DNA from 2 places in the Thermoanaerobacter sp. CM-CNRG TB177 genome. Region 1 is predicted to be linked to the other one. Evidence: riboswitches for the same ligand, from Rfam matches in the RefSeq annotation. Region 1 holds a riboswitch; the other holds the start of a gene.

Region 1 (5,587 bases):
CTGGTTTTGGGTTTGTTTGTCGGAAGTGGGTCCTTGTTTTGTTCCGCATCCCGCAATAAAAATTGTTAGAAGGCTCAGTAATAAAAGTGTAGTTAAGAACTTTTTCACATCAATCTCCTCCTTTATTAAAAAAGTAAAATTTACCGATTTTTTGACAGCTGTTTTACTAGTACATCTCCTATGAGTTGAATTAGCTGTACCATAGCTACCAAAATTGCTACGGTATAAAGCATAATGTCGAGCATAAATCGCTGATATCCATATCTTACTGCTAAATCTCCTAGCCCACCACCTCCTATAACACCTGCCATGGCAGAATATCCCACTAAATTTATAGTAGTTATGGTAATCCCTGCGGCTATTGAAGGTAAAGCCTCGGGGACTAGCACCTTGGTTATGATTTGAAGGGGTGAAGCTCCCATAGACTGGGCTGCTTCAATGATACCGCGGTCTACCTCTCTTAATGCTGTTTCGGTAAGCCTTCCCATAAAGGGAATAGCCGCTACCGAAAGGGGAACAATCGCTGCGGTGGTCCCTATAGCTTTCCCTACAAGCAATCGTGTAAAAGGTATAAGCACGATTAAAAGTATTACAAAAGGCACAGAGCGAAAAATATTTACAATAGTGCCTAGTATTTTGTTTAAAAGTTCGTTTTGCAGTATCTGATTCCTGTCGGTTACCATCAGCAGGATTCCGAGGGGTACCCCGAAAATCGTTGCTATGAACGTTGATACCACTACCATGTATATAGTTTGCCACGTTCCGACCAGCAATAAGTTTATAGTTTCAGACATTTTCAATCACCTCCACATCGAGTCCCAGCTTTTTTAGATATTCCAGGGCATCATCTGTTCGATTGTTTTTTCCTCGGAGTTCAACCACGAGAGTACCGTAGGGAGTGCCTTGGATGTGGTCAATGTTTCCGTAAAGTATGTTGGTGTCAACGTCAAATTTTCTTACAATATTGGATATAATGGGCTTTGCTGTAATTTCTCCCAAAAAGCCAATTTTAACAATCTTGCCTTCCAAGTACCCGTGAGACAGATTTTTAATCCTATCTTTTAGTTCTTTAGGAATTTCTGATAAAGTTATAGATTTCAAAAAATTGCGAGCGGTTTCTGTCTGAGGTTTTTTAAATATTTCGAGAAGAGGACCCTGTTCCACCACACGGCTTTTTTCAATGACTGCCACTTTGTTACAAATTTGTTTAATGACATTCATTTCGTGAGTTATCAGCACTATGGTAATTCCCAGCTGCCTATTGATATCCTTTAAAAGGTTCAAAATAGAAAGAGTTGTTTCCGGGTCCAGTGCTGAAGTTGGTTCATCACACAGCAGAACCTTTGGATCATTTGCTAAGGCTCGTGCTATGCCTACCCGCTGTTTTTGACCGCCTGAAAGCTGAGAAGGATAGTTGTCAGACTTGTCGGAAAGCCCTACTAGCTCCAGAAGATTATCTACTTTTTTATCGATTGTCCTTTTGTCCAGGCCGGCAATTTCTAAAGGGAAAGCTACATTGCCTCTGACAGTTCTGGATGATAACAGATTAAAATGCTGGAATATCATGCCTATTTTTTTCCGCATTTCTTTTAATTCAGAGGGAGAAAGCCGAGTCATTTCAACACCATCTATTTCTATCGAGCCGGAAGTGGGCTTTTCAAGCATGTTTATGCAACGCAGAAGAGTACTTTTGCCTGCGCCGCTAAGGCCTATAATTCCAAAAATATCACCTTTTTCTATGTTGAGGTTGACATTTTCCAGCGCTTTGACATTTCCTGAACTTGAGTGGTAAATTTTTGTGAGATTTCTGATACGGATCAAAGAAAGCCCTCCTTTTCCAAAATAAAAATAAAAAACCCTCTTCTGACAGCGCGAAGAGGTTTTTGAAATCCTCTTATCTGCCAGAACTCAACGTTCTGCAGGAATTAGCACCGTGCAGCCGGAAGTATAAAACTTTCGGCCACCGGTTGCCGGGTTTCATCGGGCCAGTCCCTCCACCTGCTCTCGATAAGAGTTTTTATATTATTATTCACTTTAAACAATTTAATTAGAATATTAGCATTGTCCTGGACTTTTGTCAATAGGTCAAAAAATCATGGTGTAAGTGCAAATTTTTTGTAAAAATCAAAAATCAAAGAAAGAGATTGCCTCTTATGAACGATAATCTGAATAGCATTATACTACGATTTGAATTAGATTTCAATAATGATATAATGGAAATATTTAGACATATGCCAGAAGAATAAATTGTGAAAAAGAAAGTAGCAGTAGACCATTAGGATGGACTTTTTTCTGTTATTGTTTGTTATAATTTTAATAAGCACAACAAAAATTCCAATACAATTATTTCCAAGGAAATAGGCAAAGGAGGAGTAACATGAGGACATTTATTGGGATCGAGTTAGGTGAAAAAGCTACAGATGAATTATCGAGATTTCAGGAGGTACTGAAAAATTATACGATAAAAGGAAGATGGACTCATAAAGATAATTTCCATATAACTTTAAAGTTTTTAGGAGAAGTCGAGGCGGAAAGCATAACCGAAATAGAAGATGCTGTTAAAGTTGCTGCAAAAAGTATTAACCCCTTTTATATAAAATTTGATAAAGTAGGTTTTTTTAAAGGTAATAAAGACATGAGAGTATTGTGGGTAGGTACAGAAGAAAATCCTTTTCTTAATAAATTGCATGACAATATAGATGAGGAATTGCATAAAATTGGATTTAAAAAAGATGAGAGAAAATTTACTTCCCACATTACCATTGCCAGAGATATACGTTTAAACATTGGAATAGAAGAAGTAAATAATCTTTTTGAAAAACAAAAGAAAAATGATATTTTGGTCGATACAGTTTTTTTGTATGAGAGTGTTATACAAGAAAATAGAAGAAAATATATTCCTATATTTAGTGTGCCTTTAAGATAAGAAGTAAGATGCTTAAAAAGCATCTTACTCTGGATTTACATAAAGGGTTTTTTGGTTTGTGTATATTACAAAGCCCGGTTTTGCACCAGAAGGTTTTTTTACATATTTTTTTAAGGTATAATCAACGGGTACATTTGAAGAATGTTTCGCTTTGCTATATTTAGCGGCTAATTTTGCAGCTTCTATAAGTGTTGCTTCAGGAACTGGTTTGTTATTTGTCTTGATTATGACGTGGGACCCTGGTATGTCTTTTGTATGAAGCCATATATCGTTAGGATTTGCGAATTTTAACGTTAGATAATCGTTTTGAGTGTTATTTTTTCCTATATATATGTCAAACCCGTCTGAGGATACTACATGCAATGGTTGAGAAAGAGTTTGTCGTGATATTTTTTTCTTTTGTTGCTTATGTATATACCCTTGTTCAAATAGTTCATTTTTTATTTCTTCTATTTCTGATGGCAATGTACAGTTTTCCAGGTTCACTAATTGACCCTCTAAATAAGTTATTTCCTCGAGAGTATCGGATATTTGTTTTTCTATTATTTTATTGGCATTTTTTAACTTGCTGTATTTTTTAAAGTATCTTTGGGCATTTTCTGAAGGGGAATATTTTTTGTCAATGGGTATTTCAATTTCTTCGCCAGTGTAATAGTTTATAGTTTTCAAGTTTTCCATTCCTTTTTTTAGAAGGTGCATATTTGCTGTTATAAGTTCGCCGTAAAGTCTAAAAGTGTCAGCGTTTTTTGCTTCGTTTAATTCTTGTTGAAGTTTATCTAGTTTGTTATAAAGTTTTTCTAAATTGTTGTTGATGATTTTTCTTAAATCCGAGGACCTTGCTTGCAAATTTATTATATTTGCTTTTTCACTGAAAAATTTACAAGCAGCTTGGTTTACTGTAGGGAAATAAGTTTTTGTAATATATTGAGTCAAATCAACACAAGAAAAGTCAATAACTTCATTTTTCTGAAAAGCAATGCATGGTTTTAAATTTAAGCTTAAAACATCTTCATATATTTTTTTTATGTGTTGATATAGATTTTCGATTTGCTCATTTTCTAATGATTCTACAAATCTGTCAGATACATTACATCTAAAAGCAACTTCTCTTGCTAAAGTGGGACTAAATCCTTGCAAAATATCTACTAGAGTTTTTTCAATTTTTTTTGACTTGTAATTATTAACAGCTTCTTTAAAAGAAGGTAGCGAGAGATTATTTATATTTAACTTTTCCTGCAGTGGTGGGTAGACATATTGCCTCCCAGGTAGTACTTCTCTTACTTTACTCATATCGGAATATATTCTTTTTATGCTATCTATTATCGTTTGATTAGCTTTGTCAATTAATATGATATTGCTGTGTCTTCCCATTATTTCAATAATTAGAGTTTTAATTGTTTGATTTTCTAATTCGTCTTTTGTTTCTATATCAATTTTTACTATCCTGTCAAATTCTACTTGTTTTATATCTATTATCCTACCACCCTGAAGAAATTTTCTCAGAAGCATACAAAACATTGGAGGCTCAGCAGGATTTTCTTTATTTTCTTCTGTAAGATATATTCTTGGATAATTTGCATTAGCAGACAATAGCAGTTTATAGTTTTTGCCTTTGTTTCGTATTATAAAGATTAATTCTTCTTTTTCAGGTTGATATATTTTATCAATTCTTCCGCCAACAATTTCTTCTTTTAATTCTTTTGTTATCGCATGTAAAGTTATGCCGTCTAAAGCCATAGTTATAACCTCCAGATTTTATTGTATATAAAAAGTATACCATGAAATCGAAGGGTTTAATAGGGAAAAATTAATTGTATTGATTTTGGTTGTAACATTTGTTACAATAAAACAAGATGTAAAAATAGGAATTAAAGTTTAATTGCCGTAAGTAGAAAATTGAAAAGCAAGAGAAAGAAAGATAGAGGAGGTGGAAAGTTGAAGTGGTTACTTTTTGTGTATAAGGTCCCAAGTGATTCGTCAACAGCTAGGGTTACTATATGGAGAAGAATAAAAAAAATTGGTGCTTTGTATTTACAACAGTCTGTATGTATTGTGCCTTACATGGAAAGGTTTTTAAAAGAAATAGAGAAGTTAAAGTACGAAATTAAAGGTTTTGGAGGAGATTTTAAAGCCTTTGAAGTAGTGGCCCTTGATAAAGAAATAGAGAAAGATGTGGTAAAACAATTTAATCATCAAAGAATGGAAGAATATAGTGAAATAAAGGAACAATGTGAAGAGTTTTTTAAAGAGATTGAAAAAGAGATAGCGAGAAAAAATTTTACTTTTGCAGAATTAGAAGAAAATGAAGATGAGCTGAATAAGTTATATAAGTGGTTTGAAAAAGTAGCCCAAAGAGATGTGTTTGAGTGTGAAATGAAAAAAGAGGTTAAGGATTTATTAGAAAAAGCCAGTCGAGACTTTGAATATTTTGCTTCATTGGTTTATGAAAATAATAAAGAGTGAAGGGAGGCATTTTAATTGTTAAATGTAATTATTTTGGGGTTGACAAGTCTTCTTACAGATATATCTACTGAAATGGTATATCCTCTGATTCCACTTTTTCTCACTTCTCAACTTGGGGCAAGCCCTACAATAGTAGGTATCATTGAAGGGTTTGCAGAAAGTTTAGCTAGTATACTTAAGGTTTTTTCAGGATACATA
Region 2 (5,587 bases), on a different contig from region 1:
AGTTATAGGGTCTGACCCCATGAGAGTCCTTCCATCTTCTTGAAAAGTCATTGTACATATAACTTTCATGCTTGAATTCTCTTTAGCAGCAAGAATGGCAGCTTTTGCCTCCAGCATATCTGACATTGTTTCAATTAAAACAATATCTGCTCCCGCTCTTTCTGCAGCTATAACTACTTCTTTAAAAACATCATAAGCTTCGTCAAAAGTCATGTCTCCATAAGGGGTCAAAAGTTCTCCAATAGGTCCTATAGAAAGTGCCACAGGTTTATCTTTGGAAGCTTCTTTGGCAATTTTGACAGCCTGAGTGACAATATTGAAAACCTCATTTTCCAGTCCATATTTTGCTAATTTTATTCTGTTAGCGCCAAAGGTATTTGTCTCAATCACATCCGCTCCTGCTTCTATATAGGACCTGTGGATATCAAATACTACTTCTGGATGGGTTATATTCATATATTCGGGACACTCTCCAGTTTTTAAACCCCTCTCTTGAAGTTGTGTCCCCATTGCTCCATCAAAAACAATCACTCTATTTGAAAGTTCTTTAAAAATGTCTAACATTTTTAACCTCCATTTAATTCATCTGTACGTTATTTTCTGCAAAATCACAGACTAAATCATCGACTCTTGAAATTATTTCTAACACAACATTTGTACTCCCTAAAGGCATAATGTGAATTCCTGCAACTTCACTGCGTATCCGCTTTATAAACTCTACAGCTATGTTTATTCCCTCTTCTCTTCCTCCATCCTTTAGCCTTTCTAAAACTTTTTCTGGAATATCTATACCTGGCACTTTTTCATTTAAATTGACTGCCATTTTATAGCTTTTAAGAGGTAATATGCCTATCAAAAGTGGTACATTGAAATTTTTAATCTTTTCAATAAACTTAAATAAAATTTCCTCATCATAAACCGGTTGTGTTTGAATAAATTCTACCCCTGCCTCTATCTTAACTTTAAGCTTCTCTAGTGCTTCATCCCTTAAATCATTTGGATTTGCAGTCGTACCGGCGCAAAATTCTGTTGGGGAATCTAATTTATTTCCATTGTAATCATAACCTCTATTAAAAGCACTGATAATCTTTAAAAGCCCAACAGAATCCACATCATACACCCCTTTAGCCTGAGGAGTATCTCCACGGGAAGGGTCATCTCCTGTCAAGGCTAGTATGTTTCTCACACTTAACGCATAAGCTCCTAAGAGCTCTGACTGAAGGCCTATCAGATTTCTGTCTCTACAGGTCAAATGAAAAATAGCTTCAATGTTTAAGTGGTCTTGTAAAAGGTGAGCGACTGCTATAGGACTCATCCGCATATTCGCCATAGGACAGTCCGTTATATTTAAGGCATCTACAATGCCTTTTAATTTTCTCGCTTCTTCAATAGTTTTCGTTATATCTACCCCTTTTGGCGTAGAAATTTCTGCTGTCACAACAAACTTCCTTTTCTTAAGTTTAGTACACAAATTTTCATTTTTCAACATCTACATCGCCTCCATTTTTAAAAATAAAAAAGTCTCTTCGCCAAAAGAAGAGACACCAAAACTCTCTCATCTTTCAGCGAAACGCTGCTGGAATTGGCACCAAGACGCATATAAAATGCCGGTTGCCGGGTTTCATCGGGCCAGTCCCTCCACCACTCTTGATAAGAGATTTAAAGTATTAACTTGTTAAACTATTTAAGCTATATAATACTATGGTTTAATTCCCCTGTCAATACGAAAATTTTTTATGCTTTCAAATGAACTTAAAAATTCTTTTTACAACACTGGCAATTATTTATATTATGGCATTTACTGAATGGCCTGCACTTTGAGACAGAAATTATTAGAGCAAATTCAACACTTTTTTCTTTTTTAATCTTTGTGCAAACCCTTGCATAATAGATTTTTTAATATTATAATATACTTAACACTTGAAAAATGAGGAGGTTTAATATGAATAACGAAAAATTACCAAGAGTAGCCTATTTCTGCATGGAATACGGCTTACAATCAGATTTTAAACTATATGCTGGTGGTCTTGGAATCTTAGCAGGAGACCATCTAAAAGCCGCAAAAGAATTAGGTATGCCTTTAGTAGGAATAGGCATACTGTGGAAACAAGGTTATACAGAACAACATATCGGTGAAGACGGATACCCCTATGATGCCTATCGCAATTACACACGTAAGTACGACTTTTTAAAGGACACTGGAGTAAAGGTAAAAGTAAAAATAAGAAATAGAAATGTGTATTGCAAAGTATGGTTGATAGACAACTTTGACAATGCTCCTCTGTATTTGCTTGACACAGATATACCAGAAAATGGGGACAGATGGATAACAGGTCAACTTTATGGATGGTTTGGTGAAGAAAGAGTTGCACAGGAAATAGTATTAGGCATTGGCGGAGTAAGAGCTTTAAGAGCTTTGGGAATTGATGTTGATGTTTATCATTTTAACGAAGGGCATGCAGTATTAGCAGCCATTGAGCTTATAAGAGAAAAAATGGAAAATCAAAATATGAGTTTTGAAGAAGCATGGAAAGCCACAAGGGAAGAAGTAGTATTTACAACCCATACCCCTGTTAAGGAAGGAAACGAATCTCACGATTTAGAACTTCTTATGTATATGGGTGCAAACAATGGCCTTTCAATTGAGCAAATGGCCCAAATTGGTGGCGTTCCTTTTAATATGACAGTCGCAGGTTTGAGACTTTCTCGCATTGCAAACGGTGTCTCAAAACTTCACGGTCAAACTGCAAACAAAATGTGGGAACATGTTGACAACAAGGCTCCTATAATTTCAATAACAAACGGAATTGATAGAAACACTTGGGTAGATAAAAGAATAATAGAAGCCTACAACAAAGGTGAAGGACTTTTAGAAACTCATAATATTTTAAAACAAGAATTAATTGATTTTGTATATCAAAGGACAGGAGTCAAATTAGACGCTGATAAACTTTTGATAGGTTTTTCAAGGAGAGCTGCTCCTTACAAAAGAAGCGACCTTATATTTACAAATGACGAAGTCATAGGTAATTATCTAAGGTCTAAAAAAATACAAATGGTGTTCTCAGGAAAAGGTCATCCACTAGATGATGTGGGTAAAAAAATTGTCACAAAATTAATAGAGATGACAAAGAAATATCCTGAAAGCGTAGTATTCTTAGAAGATTACGACATGACAATAGGAAAAATGCTTACTCGAGGCGCTGATGTGTGGTTAAACAATCCAAGAAGACCAATGGAGGCCAGTGGTACCTCCGGCATGAAAGCCGCCATGAACGGAGTACTAAATTTAAGCATTTTAGATGGATGGTGGCCAGAAGCTTGTATAGACGGAGTAAATGGCTGGCAATTTGGAGATGGTTTTGAGTCTGACAATATAGAAGAATTAGACAAACACGACCTTGAAGCACTTTATGACGTCCTTTTAAATAAAGTAGTTCCAACCTACTACAACGATAAAGCGAAATGGGAAAATATGATGAGAGAAAGTATAAGGACGACTTATGAAGCTTTCTCAGCTAATAGAATGTTAAAAGAATACTACGATTTAATGTACACAAAAAATAAGTCAACCCCTATTTAAAAAGGCCGCGCAATTGCCCGGCCTTTAATTTATTTTCCCAATCTTTTTTCTAACAATTCTTTTTCTTTTTCATATCCTGGTTTTCCTAAAAGTGCAAACATGTTTTTCTTGTAAGCCTCTACTCCTGGTTGGTCAAATGGATTAACCCCATTTATATATCCGCTTATAGCACAAGCCATTTCAAAGAAGTAGACCAGATTGCCAAAATAGTAAGCTGATATTTCAGGGATATTTACTACAAGGTTAGGAACATTCCCATCTGTATGAGCCAATAATGTACCTTCAAAAGCCTTTTTATTGACAAAATCTATAGTTTTTCCTGCTAAAAAGTTAAGCCCATCTATATTGTCCTTGTCTTCATTTATAACTATATCTTTAACAGGTTTTTCAACATTTAAAACTGTTTCAAAAATATTTCTGCTTCCCTCTTGTATAAACTGCCCCATTGAGTGTAAATCTGTCGTAAAATCTACTGAAGCAGGATAAATTCCCTTATTGTCTTTACCTTCACTTTCTCCAAAAAGCTGTTTCCACCATTCAGAGAAATAGTGAAGCTTTGGCTCATAATTTACAAGTATTTCTATAGCTTTGCCTTTTCTGTACAAAATATTTCTCAAAATTGCATACTGCATGCTTATATTTTCATTAAGGTTGTCTTTGGTATAGACTGTTGAAGCATCGTAAGCACCCTGCATCATATCGTCTATACTAATGCCTGCCACTGCTATTGGCAAAAGGCCTACTGCTGTCAAAACTGAGTATCTTCCTCCAACATCATCAGGAATCACAAATGTTTCATATCCTTCTTCATCAGCTAATTTTTTTAAAGCTCCTTTCGCTCTATCTGTTGTAACGTATATTCTTGATTTAGCCCCTTCTTTTCCGTATTTTTTCTCAAGGAAATCTCTAAAAACCCTAAAAGCTATCGCAGGCTCTGTGGTAGTGCCAGATTTAGATATTACATTTATAGAAACATCTTTGCTTTCTATAAGTTCAAGTAAATCACTTAAATACGTAGAACTTATGCTGTTTCCAGCAAAATAAATCTCCGGCGTATTCCTCTTACCTTTTGGCAATAAATTATAGAAGGAATGAGAAAGCATTTCAATTGCCGCTCTTGCCCCTAAATAAGACCCACCTATACCTATAACTACAAGCACATCAGAATCTGATTGAATCTTCTCTGCTGCTTTTTTAATGCGTTCAAACTCTGATTTATCATAATCTTTGGGAAGACTTACCCATCCTAAAAAGTCATTCCCTTGAGCATTTTTATTAAGCACCATATCAAGAGATAATTTTGCATGCTTTTCCATATATTCAATTTCTTTTTCACTTACAAATTGCAGCGCTTTTGAATAATCAAAGCTTATCAATTTCCTCATATGTAAACCTCCATTCTTTATTTACATACTTATTTTATACCATAAATCTATGTTGTTCAAGTTTTTCAAAAGTATGTATAAGTTTACTTAGCTTTATTTTTACATACCCATAAATTTTTGTCAATCTTTTTGGAATTTTTACTTTATGGGATATAATATAAAGAGGAGGTGCAAAAGTTATGGAGGCATTAGAGGCTTTAAAAAAGAGAAGAAGTATAAGGAAATACATAGATAAACCTATTCCAAAAGAAATATTAGAAGACATAATAGACTGCGCAAGGCTTGCTCCCAGTGGAAATAACGCACAGCCTTGGCATTTCGTCGTTATAACAGACAAAGAAAGACTTAAATTCATAGCAGAAAAAGCTACATATGGGAAATTTATTAAAGATGCAGGAGCTTGTGTCATCGTCTACTGCGATAAAAATAACAGACATCACTTAGAAGATGGTTCAGCAGCAACAGAAAATATATTACTCGCAGCTACTGCCTACGGCATAGGTTCCTGTTGGGTAGCTGGGTATAACAGAACCTATGAAAAAGAAATAAACGAATACCTCAACATTCCTGACAACTTAAGAATGATTTCTATTATATCATTAGGATATCCCGCAGAAGA

The links. A riboswitch is a leader RNA that binds a small molecule or an ion and turns the genes downstream of it on or off. The one in region 1 is predicted to bind S-adenosylmethionine.
Region 2: it holds a riboswitch for S-adenosylmethionine, as region 1 does, so the genes downstream of both, I4N53_RS05320 (methylenetetrahydrofolate reductase) here and I4N53_RS07855 (methionine ABC transporter ATP-binding protein) in region 1, are expected to answer to the same signal.

The regions. Positions count from the first base shown of each region.
Region 1 is NZ_JAFCAC010000065.1:52,045-57,631, reverse strand. Features, by position in the region: gene I4N53_RS07865 (MetQ/NlpA family ABC transporter substrate-binding protein) at 1-108, opposite strand, end outside; gene I4N53_RS07860 (methionine ABC transporter permease) at 141-794, opposite strand; gene I4N53_RS07855 (methionine ABC transporter ATP-binding protein) at 787-1,821, opposite strand; SAM riboswitch class I at 1,892-2,014, opposite strand; gene thpR (RNA 2',3'-cyclic phosphodiesterase) at 2,378-2,926, shown strand; gene I4N53_RS07845 (NFACT family protein) at 2,951-4,663, opposite strand; gene I4N53_RS07840 (Chromate resistance protein ChrB) at 4,862-5,389, shown strand; gene I4N53_RS07835 (MFS transporter) at 5,405-5,587, shown strand, end outside.
Region 2 is NZ_JAFCAC010000053.1:73,754-79,340, reverse strand. Features, by position in the region: gene I4N53_RS05325 (homocysteine S-methyltransferase family protein) at 1-564, opposite strand, end outside; gene I4N53_RS05320 (methylenetetrahydrofolate reductase) at 578-1,489, opposite strand; SAM riboswitch class I at 1,553-1,657, opposite strand; gene glgP (alpha-glucan family phosphorylase) at 1,943-3,583, shown strand; gene I4N53_RS05310 (glucose-6-phosphate isomerase) at 3,613-4,968, opposite strand; gene I4N53_RS05305 (nitroreductase family protein) at 5,148-5,587, shown strand, end outside.